DNA from 3 places in the Syntrophomonas erecta subsp. sporosyntropha genome. Region 3 is predicted to be linked to each of the others. Evidence: predicted binding sites of a transcription regulator. Region 3 holds the regulator's gene; each other region holds the start of a gene.

Region 1 (2,281 bases), 570 kb from region 3:
TTATGGTTTATCAGTTTCAGGAGATTTTAGTCGTACCGCCCGGGTAATAACGGCCCCTTCGAAGCGAAGCTGGAGATTATCTAGCAAATGATCGATTTTGCCATCCGTATTATTAAATAAGGCAGGTTGTTCCAAGCCTTCGCAAGTAAGACCACTTAAACCTACTCCTACTAGTCTTAGTGGTACCTTTTTCAGACCAGAATGGTCATACATGTTATAGGCGGTTGTGAATATTTCCAGGTCAGTTTCGGTAGGAGAGTCCATAGTTTGGCGACGGTGTAAAGTTTTAAAATCACTGGTGCGTAATTTTAGCATGATAGTTCGGGCCTTAAGACCTTCTCTTCGTAAACGGAGCCCTACTTTATGGCTTAGCTCCATAATGGCTGATCTGATAAGGGAAGGATCAGCCAGGTCATTTCCAAAGGTAGTTTCATTACTAATAGATTTAATATTTGTACCTGATACCACCGGTCGACGGTCAATACCCCGGGCCAGGTCCAGGTAGAAATCAGTATTAGAGCCAAAAACATCCGTTAGCTTACTGCGAGGAATAAAAAAGAGGCTGCCTACGGTGTCGATTCCCAATTGGCGAAGACGTCCGGCGGTTTTTTCCCCAATTCCCCACAGGCACGTGACGGGGAGACCAGGTAATACGGTGGATATCATTGTAGAGGTGAATTCCATCATCCCATCTGGTTTGGCCATATTAGTAGCCAGCTTGGCTAAAAATTTATTGGGGCCGATACCTACAGAAATTGTCAGACCGGTTTCATCAAGTACACGGCTGCGTATTAAGGAAGCTATATGACGGGAGGAACCGAACAAGCGGTGACAACCGGAAACATCCAGGAAAGCTTCATCTATGGAAAGGGCTTCCCATATTGGGGTAAAATCCTCAAAAATAGAGAATACCTGCCGGGAAACCTTCTGATAGTGTTCCATTCTGGGCGGAAGAAAGATAGCCTGCGGGCAGAGACGATATGCCTGATTAATGGGCATGGCCGAATGAATGCCATACTCACGGGCCTCGTATGAACAGGTCGATACTACCCCACGTTGACCGGGAAGTGCTCCCACAATTACTGGTTTTCCTCGTAACTGGGGATTATCTCTTTGCTCTACTGAAGCATAAAATGCATCTAGATCACAGTGTATTATATCCATAGCTTCATCTCCGAACAGGGGTTTGTTTAAAATACATATTAATACATTAGCATAAAAAAAGGTAGATGAAAAATAGGCAGTTAAATAACCGGGAGAGTTAACTACCCCCGGTTATCCCTGACTTATTAAAAACTTTTATTCCTGGATTAGATGATTGTCATCATCATTATTAAAATCATACACTTGATAGAGAGGATCGTTTAAATGCTCAAGCAGTAAGGGATTATTACACACGATGTCAAAGAGGTAAGCGGTTTTTTTGTCCTTTTGATGGTCAGGCATTTATTCACCCCCTTTTTTGTAGTGTACCACCTACAGTTTGCAAATATTGATAAAGGAAATGTCATTTTATAACCTATCCAAGAGTGGGTATTCTGATATAATAAAGACAAATCAGCAATTAAAAGTAGCCAAAGGAGGTTGACGTGAAGTTTATCTGGATAATAACCCCTATTGTTATTGTTTCTTTAGCGGCGGTTTATTTTATATGGGCCGTAAAAAAACGGGAGAAACGATACAGTATCGAAAAGGAAATTATTAAAAGTGGTAATCGGGGTGAATATAAGGTACAGGCCGTTTTGCGTGCTTTGGAAAATCCAAAATCACGGTATCGAGTTTATCACAACATAAGACTGGGGCCTGATGCTGAGCATACTAATGAATATGATACTGTTATATTAGGGCCTAATGGGATCTTTCATATTGAAACTAAAAATTATGGTGGGGAACGCGGAGGGATTATTGATATAGATAGTCAGCAGAATTGGATACTACATAAAAAAAGTGGTTATTCTAAACTGATTACTAATCCTTCTGGACAAGTTGATTCTCACGAATATCGGCTGCAAGGTTTTCTTAATCGGGTAGTGGGAATTAAAAAATTGCCTACTCAGGGTATAATTGTTTTGTCATGTGATGATATAACCCTTCGGTTTAATACTAAAACGGAAAGCGACATTCCTATCCTAAGTCGTCACGAATTAGTTCCCTATATTAAAAGCTATAACCAGGGGAAAGTAGTTCTTTATCCGCGTACTATAAAAAAGATATGTAAAAATATAGAGGCGATGAATCGCACTGCTAAGGCTAACTAAATTATATAAAGTTCCTTTCCGAT
Region 2 (2,281 bases), 1.3 Mb from region 3:
GCCGCCGCTAAAACCTGATTATAATAAGTGAAAAAACTGCTTGACCAGGGGATAATGGCTCCATCTTCCAAACTCTTCTCCAGGTCCAAAACCAGAGAGGGGTCAATCTCTCGCTTTTCCCCCAGACCATCACAATCCGGACAGGCTCCAAACGGGCTATTAAAAGAAAACATCCGGGGACTTAGTTCGGGCAGGCTAAATCCACAGTCCGGACAGGCAAACTCCCGGCTAAAAAGCATATCTTCTTCGCTTTTATCGTCCTTGATGAGGCGAATATTCACACTGCCTTCGCTTAGTTCAAAAGCCAATTCCAGAGATTCTGCCAACCGGCTCCGAATCCCCTCTTTAATGACCAGACGGTCTACTACCGCACTAATATCATGTTTTTTATTTTTATTAAGCTGGATCTCTTCGTCAGAAGTATACTCATAGCCGTCAACAATAACCCGCACAAACCCGTCCCGGAAAAGGTTAGCCAGAACTTTTTTATGTTCACCCTTCTGTCCTTTTAGCACCGGAGCCAGCACCTTAATCTTGCTTTTGCGAGGAAGGTTCATCAGGGTATCCACGATCTGGTCAATAGTTTGCCGACGAATAGGCTGGTGACAGTGGGGACAATGGGGCCGCCCCACCCGGGCAAAAAGCAAGCGCAAATAATCATAAATTTCTGTAACTGTTCCCACGGTAGACCGCGGGTTATTAGAGGTAGACTTTTGATCTATCGAAATAGAAGGAGACAATCCTTCTATATAATCTACATCCGGTTTATCCATCTGCCCCAGAAACTGGCGGGCATAGGTAGACAGTGATTCTACATAGCGGCGCTGTCCTTCACTATAAATAGTATCAAAGGCCAGACTGGACTTACCGGAACCAGACACACCGGTAAATACTATTAGCTTGTCCCGGGGAATGACTAGATCAATATTTTGCAGATTATGTTCCCGGGCACCTTTTATCAAAATAACATTCTTCACTGAAATTTCACCCTTTACTGTAATAACCCTCAACATTTTTCTTTGCATTCTATTTAGGACTAAAAAGTTTACAGCGGCTTAAGTTTACATCCGAAATATAAGCATATAAACCCTGAGGATTAAGCCTTTTAAAACATTATCTAAACAAATGTTGGGTATTCTAAACTAATGTTTATATGCATCTAAACACATTTTGGTTATTATCAACTAACGTTAATAGGTACCTAAACAAATGTTTATTTCCCTGCCCACATTTATGTGCATAAGTATTCCGGCTCTACTCCCTACTTTTCCATTACCGGCGGCGTTTTCTGGATTTTTTACCGGGCGGGGCCTGCAGTTCTCGGATTAGATCCCGTAACTGGGCGGCCCGCTCAAACTCCAAACTTTCAGCCGCCTGGCGCATATCCTTTTCTATTTCGGCCACCAAATGTTCCCGTTCTTCGCGGGCCATACTGTGGAAATTATGCACCTCATACTCAGAGGGTTCTTCTGCTATAGTAGCCTCTACGGCTGCAAAAACTGCTTTTTTAATCGTCTCAGGTGTAATATGGTTTACCCGGTTATATTCCATTTGCTTTTCCCGGCGACGATTAGTCTCATTAATAGCCTCCTGCATCGAGGGGGTAGTTACATCAGCATACATGATGACCCTACCTTCAACATTGCGGGCCGCCCGGCCAATAGTCTGAACTAAGGAGCGTTTAGAACGCAAAAAGCCCTCTTTGTCGGCATCCAGTATAGCCACCAGCGCCACCTCCGGCAAATCCAGGCCCTCCCGTAGTAGATTTATCCCTACCAATACATCAAAAACCCCATTACGCAGGTCGCGAAGTATTTCCAACCTTTCCAGGGCATCTATATCAGAATGCATGTAACGTACCTTTATATGGGCATCAGCCAGGTAATCACACAAATCCTCTGCCATGCGCTTAGTAAGGGTAGTAACCAAAACCCGGTAGCCTTTGCCTACCGTCTGCCTTATCTCCTCCATGAGATCATCAACCTGGTTCTGAGTGGGCCGTACTACCACCTCAGGATCAATCAGTCCGGTAGGACGGATAATCTGTTCCACCACCTGCTGACTCTGTTCCAGTTCATAATCACCGGGAGTAGCACTAACATATATTACCTGGTTTATCTTCTCCTCAAACTCCGCAAACTTAAGGGGCCGGTTATCCAGGGCCGAAGGCAGACGAAATCCGAAATTAACCAGATTTTGCTTACGGGAGCGATCCCCTTCATACATACCCCTAATCTGGGGTACACCAATGTGGGACTCGTCCATAAAAAGCATAAAGTCC
Region 3 (2,281 bases):
TAACTTGAATTATCACTAGATTTGTTATGATTAGTGTATGTCCATCTTTTAATCTAAAAAGGAAACAATTTTAATGAATAAAAGACACATAAAAATTATATTCCGGCAGGTACGGGATGCTAATCTGAAATACCGGCTAATTGAAGACGGGGACCGGGTAGCAGTAGGGATGTCTGGTGGTAAAGATAGTTTTACCCTGCTTTATCTCTTGTTTCTGCTGCGAAAATACACCCCGCTTAATTTTGAGCTATATCCTATTTATATTGACCTGGGTTGGGACAATGAGATTGATAGCCTTAAAGACTTTTGTTCTCAATTAGGTCTGCCCCTGACTATAGAAACAACTAACATCGGTGAGATTGTGTTCCATGCCCGTCAGGAAAGGCACCCTTGTTCCCTATGTGCAAACCTGCGTCGGGGGGCTTTAAATAGAACCGCGAAAAGTTTCTACTGCAACAAGGTGGCTCTGGGACACCACCTGAACGATGTAGTAAATACCCTTTTTATGTCTATGTTATACGAAAGCCGCTTCCAGGTATTTAAACCTAAGACCTATCTGGATCGTATGGACATCACGGTAGTCCGTCCCCTGGTTTATGTAGAGGAGCATGCTATTCAATTACTAGTGGAATCTATGGGCTGGAATATTGTTGAAAACCGTTGTCCGGCCGATGGTACCACCAAAAGAACGGAAATCTCAGCCTTGCTAAACCATATCGAGGCAATCTATCCGGGCGCCCGTCGTAAATTTTTAGCCAGTCTGGAAAACGTAGGCCCGGATGTCTTTTGGAAGGACCAATAGCAATATATTTTAGATTTTTAAAGGAACATATGTTTTGGATACTTTCTCAAATATGTTATAATTGGTTAAAAATCTAGGGAGGTCCGCATATGACCGATAACCAGCATCTTAATGAAAGAGAACAAGCCATTCTCGACTATATAAAAGACAGAATACGCAATGTTGGTTACCCTCCATCAGTGAGAGAAATCGGCCGGGCCGTAGGATTAAAATCCAGTTCAACTGTACATTCCTATCTAATCCAGTTGGAAGAAAAGGGTTTTATACGAAAAGATCCTGCTAAACCCCGGGCCATAATACCGGTGGATAACGATATGTCTGTAGCCGAGGAGGCCCTAAGACTGCCGGTAGTAGGTCAAGTGGCGGCAGGAACCCCCATTCTCGCTGAACAAAATATTGACACTTACCTGCCCGTACCCCAGGACCTGGTAGGTAGCGGCAACCACTTTATATTACGGGTTAAAGGGGAAAGTATGATAGAAGCTGGTATTATGGATGGAGATTATCTGATTGTACGCCAGCAAAGTGACGCCTCCAATGGTGAAATTATAGTGGCTCTACTTGATGACGATGCCACCGTAAAACGCTACTATTTGCGGGATGGCTATGTGGAACTCAAACCAGAAAATTCGTCTATGGAACCGATTATAGCTCCCCATATTCAGATAGTAGGCAAAGTAACCGGATTGATGAGAAAGATTAGTTAAAAAGATATTGGAATGATTTGATTAAAGCTCCTGGCAGGTTTATTACCTAATCCAGGAGCTTTTGCGATCAGATAAACATTTATGGTTTGATTTTCTCCGGGAAAGCCCCTAAACCAGCTGGTTTGAATACATAATTATACCGGGCCCGTTAAACGACACATGGTTGAAACACCCTCTTAAGGCCTAGCAGTGGAAAAGAGTGAGCGGTCTCTCCCCAGGGCGCCATTAATATCCACTACCTTTCATCACTAAGGTCGTTGAACATGGATGTGAATCGGTCCCTTACCCCGGAACCTTAGACAAGCTAGTGTTTCCCAGGCGGAACATGACTATCGAAATATTTATGTTGCTTATGCCTTTATTTCTTTTTGGTTGGAGTCAATAAATGGGGAAAGAAAGCAAGGAGTCCCGTGCTTCCTAGAATTTCTCCAGGTATTGGTCAATTTCCCAATCATAAACCCGGGAACTATAGCTTTCCCATTCCTTCATTTTTGCCAGAACAAAACGGGAATAAATATGGTCCCCTAGTGCTTCCTGAATTAGTTTATCCCGGCTTAGCTCGTTAACTGCTTCGTAGAGGTTTTCCGGTAAAGAATGAATACCTTTGAGATTGCGAGTAGCCAGATCCATTTCGTAAATATTTTGCTCAACAGCCGCAGGTGGCTGTAGCTTGTTTTTAATTCCCTCCAGACCTGCTTTTAGGATTACCGCCAGACCCAGATAGGGATTACAGGTTGGATCAGGATTACGTAATTCTATACGCGTTCCAATT

What was found. The regulator LexA, encoded in region 3, represses DNA repair genes until DNA is damaged. The targets are predictions, from matches to a motif close to CNAACANNTGTTNG.
Region 1: dinB (DNA polymerase IV) is a predicted target of LexA. The motif match lies at 1,176-1,189, and genes of this name have one in related genera.
Region 2: uvrA (excinuclease ABC subunit UvrA) is a predicted target of LexA. The motif match lies at 1,119-1,132, and genes of this name have one in related genera.

The regions. Positions count from the first base shown of each region.
Region 1 covers NZ_AP042459.1:652,599-654,879, reverse strand. Annotated here, with positions in the region: gene dinB (DNA polymerase IV) at 1-1,164, opposite strand; gene ACZ5Q0_RS03020 (hypothetical protein) at 1,300-1,446, opposite strand; gene ACZ5Q0_RS03015 (nuclease-related domain-containing protein) at 1,590-2,258, shown strand.
Region 2 covers NZ_AP042459.1:1,407,946-1,410,226, reverse strand. Annotated here, with positions in the region: gene uvrA (excinuclease ABC subunit UvrA) at 1-977, opposite strand, end outside; gene uvrB (excinuclease ABC subunit UvrB) at 1,273-2,281, opposite strand, start outside.
Region 3 covers NZ_AP042459.1:81,747-84,027, forward strand. Annotated here, with positions in the region: gene ACZ5Q0_RS00415 (tRNA lysidine(34) synthetase) at 74-802, shown strand; gene lexA (transcriptional repressor LexA) at 892-1,509, shown strand; gene glnA (type I glutamate--ammonia ligase) at 1,927-2,281, opposite strand, start outside.